One region of the Streptomyces sp. 1331.2 genome, then DNA from elsewhere that is predicted to be linked to it. Evidence: riboswitches for the same ligand, from Rfam matches in the RefSeq annotation. Region 1 holds a riboswitch; the other holds the start of a gene.
The links. Region 1 has a riboswitch for cyclic di-AMP ahead of CRP52_RS03760 (M23 family metallopeptidase). Riboswitches for the same ligand answer to the same signal wherever they lie in the genome.
Positions count from the first base shown of each region.

Region 2: linked by a shared signal. The riboswitch ahead of CRP52_RS40465 (LysM peptidoglycan-binding domain-containing protein) and the one ahead of CRP52_RS03760 (M23 family metallopeptidase) in region 1 are both predicted to bind cyclic di-AMP.

Region 1 covers NZ_OBMJ01000001.1:866,477-874,081, reverse strand. The annotation lists gene CRP52_RS03790 (NAD(P)/FAD-dependent oxidoreductase) at 1-494, opposite strand, end outside; gene CRP52_RS03785 (HipA family kinase) at 677-1,432, shown strand; gene CRP52_RS03780 (DUF3037 domain-containing protein) at 1,429-1,845, shown strand; gene CRP52_RS03775 (MarR family winged helix-turn-helix transcriptional regulator) at 1,995-2,450, shown strand; gene purB (adenylosuccinate lyase) at 2,523-3,953, shown strand; gene CRP52_RS03765 (MFS transporter) at 3,961-5,499, opposite strand; cyclic di-AMP (ydaO/yuaA leader) riboswitch at 5,812-5,992, shown strand; gene CRP52_RS03760 (M23 family metallopeptidase) at 5,995-6,969, shown strand; gene CRP52_RS03755 (DUF2470 domain-containing protein) at 7,219-7,605, opposite strand, start outside.
Region 2 covers NZ_OBMJ01000001.1:2,980,389-2,987,993, forward strand. The annotation lists gene CRP52_RS12530 (Ppx/GppA phosphatase family protein) at 1-59, opposite strand, end outside; partial or broken gene CRP52_RS12535 (DUF501 domain-containing protein) at 215-748, opposite strand; gene CRP52_RS12540 (FtsB family cell division protein) at 720-1,205, opposite strand; gene eno (phosphopyruvate hydratase) at 1,326-2,612, opposite strand; gene CRP52_RS40465 (LysM peptidoglycan-binding domain-containing protein) at 2,905-3,684, opposite strand; cyclic di-AMP (ydaO/yuaA leader) riboswitch at 3,690-3,858, opposite strand; gene CRP52_RS12555 (cytochrome P450 family protein) at 4,069-5,382, opposite strand; gene CRP52_RS12560 (SDR family NAD(P)-dependent oxidoreductase) at 5,640-6,065, shown strand; gene CRP52_RS12565 (MazG family protein) at 6,072-7,091, opposite strand; gene mfd (transcription-repair coupling factor) at 7,202-7,605, opposite strand, start outside.

The DNA.
Region 1 (7,605 bases):
ACGAACTGCAGCCGGGACTCGCGCTCCTTCTGGTCCAAGGTGGCCGAGGCGAGGTCGAGTTGGGCGATCACGTGGTCGCGGACGTAGGCCGCCTCGGCGAGCGTCTTCATGCCGCGGGCGTAGTCGGTGAGGCCGGGGATGTCGAAGGTGCGGGTCACGCTGCCCGGCGCGAGCACCAGGACGTCGTACTTCTGCGCGACCACCTCGTCGGTGATCTTGCGGACGACGAGGACCTTGGAGGCCGGATCCACACCGATGGCGCCGCCGGGGACGATGTGGGTGCGGCGCAGCGAGCGGCGCAGGGAGACGGCCACGGACTGCGGGGTGAGGACGCCGGCGGCGACGTGGGGGAGGAGGGGGAGGTAGAGCTGGTAGCTGAACGGCGTGACCAGCGTGATCTCGGCCTCCGCGGGCGAGAGCTTGTGTTCGAGGCGGCGGGCGCACTCCAGCCCGGCGAAGCCACCGCCCACGATCAGGATCCGAGGTCGTTCCATCGCTCATCCCTTTGCGGTGAAGGTCCCGATTACTGTCCGCCACACTCGCACGGAGCAGCGGGGGGTGCCACTGGGGTGGGGCGGATGAGGGAGAGGGGGACTGGGCGAAGGGGACTGGACGAAGGGGATGGGAGGGGTCGTCGGCGTATGGCAGGGCGTGTGGCACCGATAGGCTGTCGGTCGTGCTACCCGAGGTGACGGCGATCCGGTACGTGACGCCACTGCGAGAAGGCGGCTCGATGCCGGGCCTGGTCGAGGCCGATGATCGGCGGCTCTACGCGCTGAAATGGGTCGGTGCGGCGCAGGGGCGCAAGGCGTTGGTGGCGGAGGTGCTGGCCGGGGAACTGGGGCGGCGGCTCGGGCTGCCGGTGCCGGCGCTGGTGACCGTGGACCTGGACCCGGTGCTCGCGCGCAGTGAGCCGGACCACCAGATCCAGGACCAGATGCGGGCCAGCGGTGGGACCAACCTCGGCATGGCCTTCGTCAGCGGTGCGCTCAACTTCGACCCGCTCTGCTTCGAGGTGGATCCCGAACTCGCGGGCCGGGTGCTCTGGTTCGACGCGCTGATCGGCAACGTGGACCGGTCCTGGCGCAACCCCAACCTGCTGGTGGCCACCGGCGGGCTGCGGCTGATCGACCACGGGGCGAGCCTGATCTTCCACCACAACTGGTCGGGTGCCGCGGCCTGGACCCGCCGACCGTACGACGCCTCCGACCACGCCCTGTTGCTCGCCCGGCCGGATCTGGCGGCGGCGGACAAGGCGTTGGCGCCGGTCGCGGAGGTGGCGATCGAGGACGCGGTGGCGCAGATCCCCGAGGTCTGGCTGATGGACGAGTTCGGCTTCGACTCGCCCGACGAGGTGCGCGCCGCGTACCGTGCCCAGCTGACCGAGCGACTGGCCGGTCCGCGTGACTGGCTGCCGGAGGTGCCCGCATGACCGAGTCGTCGACGCCCGCGCTGCCGGCCACCGTCGAGCTGCACGACTACGAGTACGCCGTGATCCGTGCGGTGCCGAGGGTCGAGCGCGGGGAGTGCGTCAACGTGGGGGTGCTGCTGTACTGCCGGCAGAGTTCGCACCTGGCGGCGCGCACCCACCTGGACCAGGCCCGGCTGTTGGCGCTGGACCCGGTGGCGGACGTGCACGGGGTGCGGCGGGCGCTGCACGGGATCGAGGCGGTCTGCCAGGGCGGCCCGCAGGCCGGGCCGGCGGCCGGGGACAGCCCCGGGCAGCGGTTCCGCTGGCTGACCGCGCCGCGCAGCGCGATCGTCCAGCCGGGGCCGGTGCACACCGGGTTGACCGCGGACCCGGAGGCGGAGCTGCGGCGGCTGTTCGACCAGCTGGTGCTCTGACCGCGGCTGCAGCTGCGGCCGGGGCCGCGCGCGGGTGCGGTGCGCGGGGGCGTCGGCCGGGAGAGGTGGGCGGGTGTGTGAGGCGGCTCGCCGACGGTTGCCCCGGTCAAAGCTTGAGTTGCTGAAGCACCTGGTCGTACTCTGACCCCATGGGTTCGACAGCGACGACGACCGTACCGACCAACGCCGAGCTGATGGAGGCCTTGGCCGCCGTCGGCGCCGCGTACTTCCAGGACTTCGCGGCGGCCGCGGCCCGGCACGGGCTCTCCTCCTCGCAGGCCAAGGCGCTGGGCGCGGTGCAGGAGCCGGTGCCGATGCGTGCGCTGGCCGGGCGGCTGGGCTGCGACGCGTCGAACGTCACCGGGATCGTGGACCGGCTGGAGTCGCTGGGCCTGGCCAACCGGGCGGCGGCGGCCGGTGACCGCCGGGTGAAGATCGTGGTGATCACGACCGAGGGCCGGGAGATCCTGAACCGCATCCGGAGCGAGATGGCCCGCACCCACCAGGCCTTCGAGGCGATGACCGACGAGCAGCGGATCGCCCTGCACTCGATCTGCGGGCAGGTGCTGCCCGTCCTGGCCGGCCGTACGGTTGCGCCGCAGTAGCGCCAAGGCTCTACGGGCGTAGCGCGTTGGCGGCTGCAGGGGGCGTGACCTCGGCTGTTAGGCTTGCGAAGCGTGAGCGCGAAGCCCCAGATCCCCAATGTCCTGGCCTCCCGGTACGCCTCGGCGACCCTGGCCCAGCTCTGGTCCCCCGAGCACAAGGTGGTCCTTGAGCGCCACCTGTGGCTCGCCGTCCTGAAGGCGCAGCAGGACCTCGGCGTCGAGGTCCCGGCGACCGCCGTCGCCGACTACGAGCAGGTGATCGACCAGGTCGACCTCGGCTCGATCGCCGCCCGTGAGCGGGTCACCCGCCACGACGTGAAGGCCCGGATCGAGGAGTTCAGCGACCTCGCCGGCCACGAGCAGATCCACAAGGGGATGACCTCCCGGGACCTGACCGAGAACGTCGAGCAGCTGCAGATCCGCCAGTCGCTGGAGCACGTGCGCGACCGCACGGTGGCCGTCCTGGTGCGCCTGGCCAAGCTGTCCGCCCAGCACTCCGAGCTGGTAATGGCCGGCCGCTCGCACAACGTGGCCGCGCAGGCCACCACCCTGGGCAAGCGCTTCGCGTCGATCACCGACGAGCTGCTGGTCGCCTTCCGCCGCCTGGAGGAGCTGATCGCCCGCTACCCGCTGCGCGGGATCAAGGGCCCGGTCGGCACCGCCCAGGACATGCTGGACCTGCTCGGTGGTGACACCGACAAGCTCGCCGAGCTGGAGCGCCGGGTCGCCGCGCACCTCGGCTTCGACCATGTGCTGACCAGCGTCGGCCAGGTCTACCCGCGCTCGCTGGACTTCGAGGTGCTCACCGCCCTCGTCCAGCTGGCCGCCGCGCCGTCCAGCCTGGCCAAGACCATCCGCCTGATGGCCGGCCACGAGCTGGTCACGGAGGGCTTCAAGGAGGGCCAGGTCGGCTCCTCCGCGATGCCGCACAAGATGAACACCCGCTCCTGCGAGCGCGTCAACGGCCTGGCCGTCATCCTGCGTGGCTACGCCTCGATGACCGGCGAGCTGGCCGGCGACCAGTGGAACGAGGGCGACGTCTCCTGCTCGGTGGTGCGCCGGGTCGCGCTGCCGGACGCCTTCTTCGCCTTCGACGGCCTGCTGGAGACCTTCCTGACCGTCCTCGACGAGTTCGGCGCCTTCCCCGCCGTGATCGAGGCCGAGCTGGACCGCTACCTGCCGTTCCTCGCCACCACCAAGGTGCTGATGGGCGCGGTGCGCGCGGGCGTCGGCCGGGAGACCGGGCACGAGGTCATCAAGGAGCACGCCGTCGCCTCCGCGCTGGCGATGCGCGCGGGCGCCCGGGAGAACGAGCTGCTGGACCGCCTGGCCGCGGACGAGCGGATCCCGCTGGACCGTGCCGCGCTGGACGCGCTGCTGGCCGACAGGCTCTCCTTCACCGGCGCGGCCGGCGCCCAGGTCGCCGAGGTGGTCCGCCAGGTGGAGGCCGTCGCGGCCGCCTACCCGGAGGCTGCCAAGTACGCTCCGGGCGACATCCTCTGACGGTTCGTCAGTTCTCGGACGAGGGCCCCGCTGCCGGACCGGTGGCGGGGTCCTCGTGCGACTGGACGTGGCCCGGGTCGAACGGCGGGGTGGTGGTCCCGCAGGGCCAGTCGCAGCTCGGCTCGGCCACCGGACGCTCCTCGGCGGCCAGGACGTTGCCGCGGACGGTGGTGAAGGCGATCAGCCCGCCGGCGGCCAGCAGGCCCGCGCAGATCAGCATCGCGGTGTGGAAGGCGGAGTCCACCGCCGACGGCACCCGGTAGGCGTTGCCGCTCAGCCCGGCCAGCGCCGGGAGGGCGGCCACCGCGAGCAGTCCGGCCGCGCGGGCGGCGGCGTTGTTGACCCCGCTGGCGATGCCCGCGTGCCGGACCTCGACGGCGGCCAGCACGGTGGCCGTCAGCGGTGCGACCAGCAGGGTCATCCCGCAGCCCATCACCGTGACGGCGGGCAGCACGTCCGCCCAGTAGGAGGAGCCCGGGCCGATGCGCAGTATCAGCAGCACTCCGGCGGCGCACAGCAGCGGGCCGATGGTGAGCGGGATCCGCGGGCCGATCCGCTTGCCGAGGCGCCCGGCGCGGGCCGACAGCGCCAGCATCAGCACCGTGATCGGCACCAGTGCGAAGCCCGAGACCAGCGGCGAGAACCCGGAGACGATCTGCAGCTGCACCACCAGCAGGAAGAAGACGCCGCTGAATGCCGCGTACACGCACAGGGTGACCAGGTTCACGGCGGTGAACAGCCGGGAGGAGAACAGCCCGAGGGGCAGCATCGGCTCGACCGCGCGCCGTTCGACGGCCAGGAACACGGCGCCGAGCAGTACGCCGATCGCCCCGGTGGCCCAGACCACGGGGGACAGGCCCTCCCCGGCCGCGGTCAGCGCGTAGGTGAACGCGCCGAGCGCGAGCGCGGCGAGCACCGCGCCGAGCACGTCGAAGCGGCCGGTGGCGCTCTCGTCCCGGCTCTCCGGTACGGACCGGGTGGTGACGGCGATCACGGCGGCGGCGAGCGGCAGGTTCAGCAGGAAGATCCAGCGCCAGCCGGGGCCGTCCACCAGCCAGCCGCCGAGGAAGGGGCCGACCGCGGCGGCCACCCCGCCCAGGCCGGACCAGAGGCCGACAGCCGCCGAACGGTCGTCAGGATGGAAGACCGCCTGGAGCATGGCGAGCGAGCCCGGGGTGAGCAGCGCCCCGCCGATGCCCTGGACGGCGCGCGCGGCGATCAGCACCTGGATGTTCGGTGCGGCGGCGCAGGCCGCGGAGGCGACGGCGAACCAGACCACGCCGATCAGGAAGACCCGGCGCCGCCCGTAGCGGTCGCCGAGTGCGCCGCCGAGCAGGATCAGGCCCGCCAGGGTGAGCAGATAGGCGTTCAGCGTCCATTGCAGGGACGCGAGGGAGGCGCCGAGGTCGGCGCCGATGCGGGGCAGGGCGACGTTCACGACGGTGCCGTCGAGCATCGCCATGCTGGAACCGAGCACTGTTGCCAGGAGTACCCAGCGACCCTGTGCGGTGCCCAGGCGCAGGGTGCCGGCTTCGGAGGTGGCCACGGCCCGATCCTGCGCCCCGTGGGGCGTACGTGACAAGGCTCACCGGAGGGCGTGTCCGTCGTTGACGCTCGGTGGGTGGGGGGTTGCGCAGCGTCGTGGAGTTCGGCGCAGGGTCGTGGATCAGTGGCGCGGGGTGAATGGATTGTGTACGGATCGTGCGGCGCGACGTGCGGAGGGTGACCGGGGGGTGGGGGATGGTTGCCCGTTCAAGAGATCGACATTGCTTCACCCGAACGGATGGGTTTTAGTTCAGCGACCGCCCGGCCAGCCCGGACGGATCCACCGGGTGGAACGCCGAGTCCTGCCGCTGCCCGGTGGCTCGCACTGAACTCTGTACGGCAGGAGCGGGGGACCCACAGGTAAGTCGCCGGACCGGAGTTCGCGCCTCAGGGCGCGGGCGTCCAGGGCCGGCTCGGGGTGAAGCCGCGCATGCGGCCGGGCAACTCCAGCCCGAACCCGACAGCTCACCTCGCAGGCGTCGGAGAGGAAACTTCCATGCCTGCTCAGGCTCGTCGTATCACCCTGCCCCGCGCCGCCCGCATCGGCATCGCGACCGCCGTCACCGGCGTCTCCTTCGCCCTCCCGCTCGTGACCGCGATGAACGCCCAGGCCCACACGGCCCCGGTCGCCCCGGTCACCCAGGCCGCCGCCGGCACCGAGGCCAAGCCCGCCGCCGGCACCGAGGCCAAGCCCGCCGCCCAGGCCGCCGCCGCGCACGAGAGCTACCGCGTCGTCAGCGGCGACACCCTGTCCAAGATCGCCGACGCCAAGCGCGTCGAGGGCGGCTGGCAGGCGCTGTACGAGCAGAACCGCTCGGTCGTCGGCGCCAACCCGAACCTGATCTTCCCGGGCCAGCAGCTCGCGATCGCCGGCCACGCCGCCGCGCCGTCCGCGGACGCCGCCCCGGCGAAGCCCGCCGCGCCGGCCACCCAGGCCGCCGCCAAGCCGCAGGCCCAGCTGCAGGTCACGACCGAGGTCGCCAAGCCGTCCGCCCCGGTGCAGACCCAGGTGCAGACCGCCGCTCCGGCCCCGGCCGTGACGGCCGCTCCGGTCGCCGCCACCTCCGGCTACGTCGCGCCGCTGGCCCACCCCGTCCTCGGCGAGGCCTACGGCGTGGCCGGCTCGATGTGGGCCTCCGGCCACCACACCGGCCAGGACTTCGTCGCCTCCACCGGCACCCCGCTGCGCGCCGTCGCCAACGGCGTCGTGGTCAAGGCCGGCAACGGCGGCGCCTACGGCAACGAGGTCGAGATCAAGCTCGCCGACGGCAAGTACGCCCAGTACGCGCACCTCTCGTCGATCGGCGTGTCGATCGGTCAGACCGTCACCGTCGGCCAGCAGATCGGCCTCTCCGGTGCCACCGGCAACGTGACCGGCCCGCACCTGCACTTCGAGATCCGTACCGGTCCGGAGTACGGCTCGGACATCGACCCGGTCGCCTACCTGCGCGCGCACGGCGTCGCGCTCTGACCTGTCGGGGTCTCAGGAACCACCGCTGCTGCGGAGCGAATCGATCCTCCGGGATGGTCATGTCGGGTGACCGCTCGACCGGGTGATCGCCGCACGGCGGACATGGGCGCGGGACACGCCCAAGGCCGGCCCGGCTCGCGGGACACAACCCCCTCGCGAGCCGGGCCGGCCGCTGCCGTTTTCCGGCCTTCGGTGGCTGTGGCGTTCGGTGGCGTTCGGTGGCTGTGGCGTTCGGCGGCTGGCGTTCGGTCAGCCGCGGTGGGCGGGCTGGCCGTACCGGGCGGCGGACAGCAGGTCGTGCATCCGGTGGCCGAAGTCCTCGGTGTCGCGGGCCGGTTCGGGGAAGGCCAGGCGGACGTCTCGGTGGCCGTCCGGGTGGTCCAGGCGCAGCACCAGGCCGTGGCGGTCCAGGGCGAGCGGGCGGACGTCCGGGGTACGGGCGAGCAGGGCCGGGTCGAGCAGGCGGGTGAGCACGTCGAAAGCGTCGGCGTGGTCGTCGGCGAGGTGGGTGAGCAGTGCGGCCTCGTGCCGGGCCAGCGGGTCGGCGGTGGCGCGGGCGAGGTCGGCGGCGGTGATCGCGCCGGTGCTGTACGGGGTGGCGAGGACGGCGTGGGCGACGTCCACGTGCAGGTGGAC
Region 2 (7,605 bases), 2.1 Mb from region 1:
TCGGCGACCAGCAGCCGGATCGAGTTGGTGCCGCAGTCGATCGCGGCGACGCGGGTCATGGTCACTGCGGCTCCTGCTGCCCGTCGGCGTCCTGCGCCGCCTCGTCCGCCGCGGCGCGCTTCTTGGCGGCGCGCTCGGCGGCCTTCTGCTGCTTGGCGGCGATCACGGCCTCGTGGTCCTGGTCCTTGGCGCGGTTGCGGGCGACCCGCTCACCGGCGGCCTGGACCTCGGCCGGGGAGACGCACGGGCCCTTGGCCCACCAGTCCTCCAGCATGCCGATCGCCTCGTCGCCGAGCGGGTTGACGCCCTCGCCGGCCGCCAGCGAGTGGCCGACCAGCACGTGCAGGCACTTCACCCGGTCCGGCATGCCGCCGGCGCTCGGGAAGCCCTCCAGCACCTCGATCGCGTCGCGCCGGGCGATGTAGTCCTCGTGCGCCTTCTGGTAGGCGGCGGCCAGCTCCGGGTCCTCTGCGAGCCGGGCGCTCTGCTCCTTCATCACGCCGTCGGCCTCCAGGGTGCCGATCAGCGAGGCGGCCTTGGGGCAGGTCAGGTAGTACAGCGTCGGGAACGGGGTGCCGTCCGGCAGCCGGGGGGCCGTCTCCACGACGTCGGGGTTGCCGCAGGGACAGCGGTGCGCCACGCCGCGCAGGCCGCGCGGCACCCGGCCGAGCTGGGCGGCGATGGCCGCGACGTCGGCGTCGGAGACGGTGGGGTGGTTCTCAGTGGTCATGGGGGGAGGTGTCTCCAACGGGGGACGGTGGGAGCGGAAGGGGGGTGGCGGGGGCGGCCGCGGCGGTGTCGGCGGCGTCCACCGAGTCCCAGATGCTGGCGTACCAGGGCGCAGCGGCTCTCGCCTGGGCGGCGGCCGTACCGCCGGACGCGGCGGCGCCGGCCGCGGACGAGGAGGGCTTGGCGGAGGCCTGGCCGGCCGGGTCCACCGCGATGTACGGGGTCTCCCCCGGCACCGCGTAGTGCAGCCGGGCGCGGGCCTGCGCCTTGACGAACTCCGGGTCCTGCCAGCGGGCCTTGTCCCGGCGCAGCTGTTCGACCTGCTGGCGCGCGTGGTCGGCCTTCGCCCGCTGGGCCGAGATCTCGGCGCGCTGGGAGATGAACTGCCGCGTCGGGTAGGCGAGGATCGCCACCAGCGAGCAGAGCACCAGGACGAGGACGGTCGCCCGGCTCGTGAACCGAGGCCGGGCCGCCAAGCCCGGGATCCTCCAGCCTGCCATCTCCGGTGTCCCCTCCTGGTCGCGACGGTGCCCCGCCGTCCACCCTACGGGGTGAACGGCGGGGCACCGGTCAGGCGTGCGCTACCGGGTGGCCGCTCAGCCCTCGTGCTTGAAGCGAGGGAAGGCGCCGCGGCCGGCGTACTCGGCGGCGTCGTCGAGGATCTCCTCGATGCGCAGCAGCTGGTTGTACTTGGCGACGCGCTCGGAGCGGGCCGGGGCGCCGGTCTTGATCTGGCCGCAGTTGGTGGCGACGGCCAGGTCGGCGATGGTGACGTCCTCGGTCTCGCCGGAGCGGTGCGACATCATGCAGCGGTAGCCGTTGCGCTGGGCCAGCTCGACGGCGTCCAGGGTCTCGGTGAGCGAGCCGATCTGGTTCACCTTCACCAGCAGCGCGTTGGCGGTGCCGGTCTCGATGCCCTTGGCCAGGCGCTGCGGGTTGGTGACGAACAGGTCGTCGCCGACCAGCTGGACCTTGTCGCCCAGCTTGACGGTCATGGCCTTCCAGCCGTCCCAGTCCGACTCGTCCAGCGGGTCCTCGATGGAGACCAGCGGGTAGGAGGCGACCAGCTCGGCGTAGTACTCGATGAGCTCGGCGGAGGTCAGCCCCTTGCCCTCGAACTGGTAGGCGCCGTCCTCGTAGAACTCGGAGGCGGCGACGTCCAGGGCGAGCGCGATGTCGCGGCCGGGCACGTAGCCGGCCTTCTGGATGGCCTCGGTGATGAGGTCCAGGGCCTCGCGGTTGCTGTCCAGGTTCGGCGCGAAGCCGCCCTCGTCGCCGAGGCCGGTGGACAGGCCGCGCTCCTTCAGCACGCCCTTGAGGGTGTGGTAGACCTCGACGCCCCAGCGGACGGCCTCGGAGAAGGACTCCGCGCCGATCGGGGCGATCATGAACTCCTGGATGTCGACGTTGGAGTCCGCGTGCGAGCCGCCGTTGAGGATGTTCATCATCGGGACCGGCAGGACGTGCGCGTTCGGGCCGCCCAGGTAGCGGAACAGCGGCAGGTCGCTGGCCTCGGAGGCGGCGTGCGCGACGGCCAGCGAGACGCCCAGGATGGCGTTGGCGCCGAGCGAGGACTTGTCCGGGGTGGCGTCCAGGTCGAGCATGGCCTGGTCGATCAGGCGCTGCTCGGTGGCGTCGTAGCCGACCAGCTCCGGGCCGATCTGCTCGATGACGGCCAGGACGGCCTTCTCGACGCCCTTGCCGAAGTAGCGGTTCTTGTCACCGTCGCGCAGCTCCAGCGCCTCGAAGGCACCGGTGGAGGCACCCGACGGGACAGCGGCACGACCCGTGCTGCCGTCGTCGAGGCCGACCTCGACCTCGACCGTGGGGTTGCCGCGCGAGTCGAGGATCTCACGGGCTACGACGACATCGATGGACGGCACGAGGCATCTCCTTGCGGAAGCAGGTCCGGCTGACGCTGGTGCTGTCGGCGGGACGATTGCGGAGTCGTTACGGACCAGAGCCTAGCCGCCCGGGCTCCCGGGGCCACGTCGGCCTCGGTTCCGTCTCAGCGTGTGGCCCCGCTACGCACCGGTAGTTCACCTGCTTGTCCCAGCTTCGTCGCACCGGGGCGGACGAGGCCGACGAACGCGGACGGAGGGGGCCGGACGTACCGGCTCCCTCCGCGCGTCGCGCCGGGGGACGGCCCGGGCGGGTCGGCCCGGGCGGCTCGGCTCAGCCGAGGTGCAGCACCTGGCCGGGCAGGATCAGGTCCGGGTCGCCGCCGACGGTGGCGTGGTTCTGCGCGTACAGCTCCTGCCAGCCGCCGGACACGCCCTGGGCGGCGGCGATCGTCGACAGCGTGTCGCCGGAGCGGACGGTGTAGTCGTGGCCGGACGCCGGCGCGGCCTGCTGGGGAGCGGCGTGCTTCGGCGTGTACTGCGGCGCCGACTGCTCGACGGGCTTCTCGGCCTGCTGGGGGGCGGCGTGCTTCGGCGTGTACTGCTGCACCGGCTTCTGGGCCGACTTGGCGGCGGGCTTCGCGGCCTGCGGTTTGGCGGTCTGCTGGGGGGTCTGCTGCTTGGCGGCGGACTGCGGCTTGGCGTCCGCGGAGGTGTCCACCGAGGCCGGGGCGCCGCCCTTGGTCAGACCGGCCTTCTGCGAGCAGACCGGCCAGGCGCCCGGGCCCTGCGAGGCGAGCACCTTCTCGGCGACGGCGATCTGCTGACCCTTGCTGGCCTGGTTGGCCTGCGGCGCGTACGCGGTGCCGCCGTACGCCTTCCAGGTGCCGGAGGTGAACTGCAGGCCGCCGTAGAAGCCGTTGCCGGTGTTGATGCTCCAGTTGCCGCCGCTCTCGCACTGGGCGACGGAGTCCCAGGTGGAGGCCGGGGCGGCGGAGGCGCCGGTGGCGGTGAGGAGCGGCAGTGCGAGTCCGACGCCGGCCACACCGGCGACGGCGATGGCCTTCTCGGCCTGGGTACGACGACGGTGACGGCCAGTTCCAACGAGCAGCATGAAGAGGTCCCTCTCCGCACGCCTGCGAGGTGAGCTGTCGGGTTCGGACCGGGAGGTGGCCCGGCCGCCGTGTGCGGAAAAGATTCCGCTCGGGCGGCTTCACCCCAAGCCGTGGGAGGACGGCAACAAACCTGGTTCCCCCGCCCCTGCCCAGGGTTCTGGTCGGTTTCCCGTGACGCGGCGGGCAGGATTCGGCGTTCCGCGCACGAGGTCCGCAGCTGCGAACTCCAGGGAGAGTAGACAGAACATCAGACCGATCACAAGCTCATATCGCAGATATCACACAGAAATTACGGCGCGTGGCCGATCGCCTACCAACGGCGTCGCTATGTCCGGTTTGATGGGCGTTCATACCGCCGTCGAGGGCCCGTCGGCGACACCGCGTCAGCGTGTCGAGGCCGCCGGCGGCGCGTGCGGGGACCGGCTCTCCGGCGTGAATTCGACCGGAAGTTCCCGCAGCCCACGCATGATCAGACCACCCCGCCAGCGCAGATTCTCCGGACTCTCCGCGAGCCGCAGATCGGGCAACCGGGAAAGCAGCGTGGCCAGCGCGGCACGCCCCTCCAAACGGGCCAGCGGGGCGCCGATGCAGTAGTGGATGCCGTGCCCGAACCCCAGATGGGGATTGTCCGTTCGGGCCAGGTCCAGGGTGTTCTCGTCCGCGAACCGGGCCGGATCGCGGTCCGCCGCCGCCAACACCACCAGCACCGGATCGCCCACCGGGATGTCCACCCCGCCGATGGCCAACGGCCGCGTCGCGAACCGCCAGGTCGCCAGCTCCACCGGCCCGTCGTAGCGCAGGAGTTCCTCGATCCCGGTGTCCAGCAGCCCCCGCTCGCCGCGCGCCACCGACTCCTGCAGCAGGCGGCGCTGCTCCGGGTTGCGCAGCAGCGCGTACGTCCCGTTCCCGATCAGGTTCACCGTCGTCTCGAAGCCGGCGAAGAGCAGGATGAAGGCCATCGCCGCGGCCTCGTTCTCCGTCAGGTGCTCGCCGTGGTCGCTCGCCCGGATCAGGCCCGAGATCAGGTCGTCCCCGAGGTCCGCGCGCTTGCGGTGGATCAGCTCCAGCAGGTACGCCCGCATCCGCTTCACCGCCCGCCCCACGCCACCGCGTTGACCGCCGCCGTGCCGGATCATCATCCCGGCCCAGTCGCGGAAGTCGTCCTGGTCCTCCGCCGGCACGCCCAACATGTCGCAGATCGCGTAGATGGGGAGCGGGAACGCGAACTCGTGGATCAGGTCCGCCGAACCGCGCTGCGCGAAGCCGTCGATCAGCCGGTCCGTGAGCTGCTGCACCCGCGGCTCGAACTCGGCCACCCGGCGCGGGGTGAACGCCTTCGACACCAGCCGGCGCAGCCGGGTGTGGTCCGGCGGGTCGATGTTCAACAGGTGGGTCATCAGGTCCGCCTGCCGCTCCCCCGGGATGCCCACCCGGCCGGTGCGGTGCGCCTGCTCGCTGTGGTGCGCCGGGTTCTTCGACAGCCGGCCGTCCGCGAGCGCCTGCCGGGCATCCGCGTACCTGGTCACCAGCCAGGCCTCCACCCCGCTCGGCAGCGTCGTCCGGTGCACCGGGGCGTGCTCGCGCAGCCAGGCGTAGGCGGGGTACGGATCGGCGGCGAACTCCCAGGTGAACAGCTGCGGCGCGGAGGCGTCGAGCGGGGCGGCGGCGGGCCGGGCGGAGTCGGGCTGAGCAGGCATGGGTCGACCGTATCCGGTGCGTCCCCGGCGGGCCGGGCGCGCCCTTCCGGCGACGGCCGCGCCAACGCTCCGTGGACGACCCGCAGACGGTACGTGGACGGTCCGTGGACAGCTCTTGGACAGCTCTTGGCCGGGCGGGCGGCGTGAGCCTGGTCACCTGCGGGGTAATCCCTGTTGCGGAGGGTCAGGAACTGCCTACGATCCTCCGCAGTACGCGTGGGCGCCGGTGCGGTGCCGCCCACAGGGAGGAGCAGACCATGCGGGTCAGCGGGTCAGTCGTCGTCATCGCGGTACTCGACGGCGGGTCGGGCGCCGACCTCGCCCGCCGGTTCTCCGCGGCCGGCGCCGCCGGAATGCTGATCGCCGACCAGCACGTCGGCATCGCCGAGGACCTTGCCGCCGAACTCGACCGGCCGGGCTGCCCCGTCGTGGGCGTCTCCGGCGACATCCGCCGCCCCAGCGACGTCGCCGCCCTCGTCGACACCGCGGAGAAGCACCTCGGACCGATCGACCTGTTCGCCGTCGCCGGACCGGACGGCGAGCGCATCATCTCCCTCGCCGACCTGCCCGCCCACCTCGACCTGGAACGCCTCGCCGAACTCGTCGTCCTCGTCGGCGAGGCCATCGGGGAACTCGTCCCGCCGCAGCGCCGCCCGGCCGAGAACACCGCCACGGCGGCCTGAGGCCCGCTACTCCGATCCGAGGCCCTCGGCCGCGCGCACCGCGTCCCGGTAACCGCGCGCGGCCGCCCGCAGCGCCGCGTCCACGTCCACCCCGGCGTCGTGCGCCCGCTGCGCCACCGCCAGCAGCAGCCGGCCCACCGACTCGGCGGTCAGCTCCGCCGGCAGCACGTACGGCTCGTCCGGCACCGCCGTGAAGCCCGCCCGGCGCACCCTCGACACCAGCTTCGCCGCGTACGCCAGCGCGGGCAGCCCGGCCGGCACGCCGTCCAGCACCGACTCCCGGTCCGCCTTCTCCGCGGCCTTCAGCTGCTCCCAGTTCGCCTCCACCTCGGCGGCGCCCCCGGCCTCGACGTCCCCGAACACGTGCGGGTGCCGGTACATCAGCTTCTCGACGATGTCGCCGGCCACGTCGTCCACCGTGAACGGCTCCGTCGGGTGCTCCTCGGCGATCCGGGAGTGGAAGAACACCTGGAGCAGCACGTCGCCCAGCTCCTCGCGCAGCGTCTCCCGGTCCCCCTCCTCGATCGCCTCGACCAGCTCGTACGCCTCCTCGACCAGGTACTTCACCAGGCTCTCGTGCGTCTGCTCGGCGTCCCAGGGGCAGCCACCGGGCGAGCGGAGCCGGTCCATCACCGTCACCAGGTCCAGCAGCCGCGCCCCCGGCAGGTCGTACGAGCCCGGCAGCACCTCGATCTCCGGCACCTCACCGGCCCGCTCCACCGCCAGCCGCGCCAGCGCGTCCGTCAGCCCCGGATCCCCGTCCGGGCCGCCCAGCCACACCGTCGGCCCGCCCCCGGCCGGCTGCTCGGTCAGCAACCGCGCCAACGCCGGCACCGACCCGGCCGCCACCACCTCCACCGCCACCCCGGCCTGCCGCACCGCCGGCACCTGCGGATGCCCCTCGTCCCCCACCAGCACCCGCCCCGCCGACCGCAGCGCCTCCCACGCGGGCCACGCCAACAGCCCGGGAGCCACCCGGTGCGTGGTGGTCAGCAGAATCAACTTGGCACCCGGCACATTCGTCATCACACCCCGAACCTACTCCCCCACCCACCCCACCGACCCCCGCTCCCCGACCGCAGAACGGCGGCCCCGGGCCGAAGCCCGAGACCGCCGTGCACCACCGCCCGCCAGGGCTACTTCTTCGCCCCCGCCAGGTCGTCGAACATGGTCGACAGGAACTCGCTGCACCAGCCCAGCAGTTCCCGGCCGACCAGCGGCTTGCCGCCGATCCGCCCGGTGCTCGGGCGCGGCACCAGCAGCTGCCGGGCCGCCGCCTTGACCTGGCTGCGCGGGTAGAGCCGGTTCAGCCGCAGCTGCTGGGACTCGCGCAGCTCCACCGGCCCGAAGCGGACGTTGGTGCCCTGGAGGGTGATGTCCGAGATGCCGCACCGCCGGGCGTACAGCCGCAGCGCCGCGACGAGCAGCAGGTTCTCCACCGGCTCGGGCAGCTTGCCGTAGCGGTCGACGAGTTCGTCCCGGACCTGCGTGATGTCCGCCTCCGAGTTGACCGCCGCGATCGAGCGGTACGCCTGCAGCC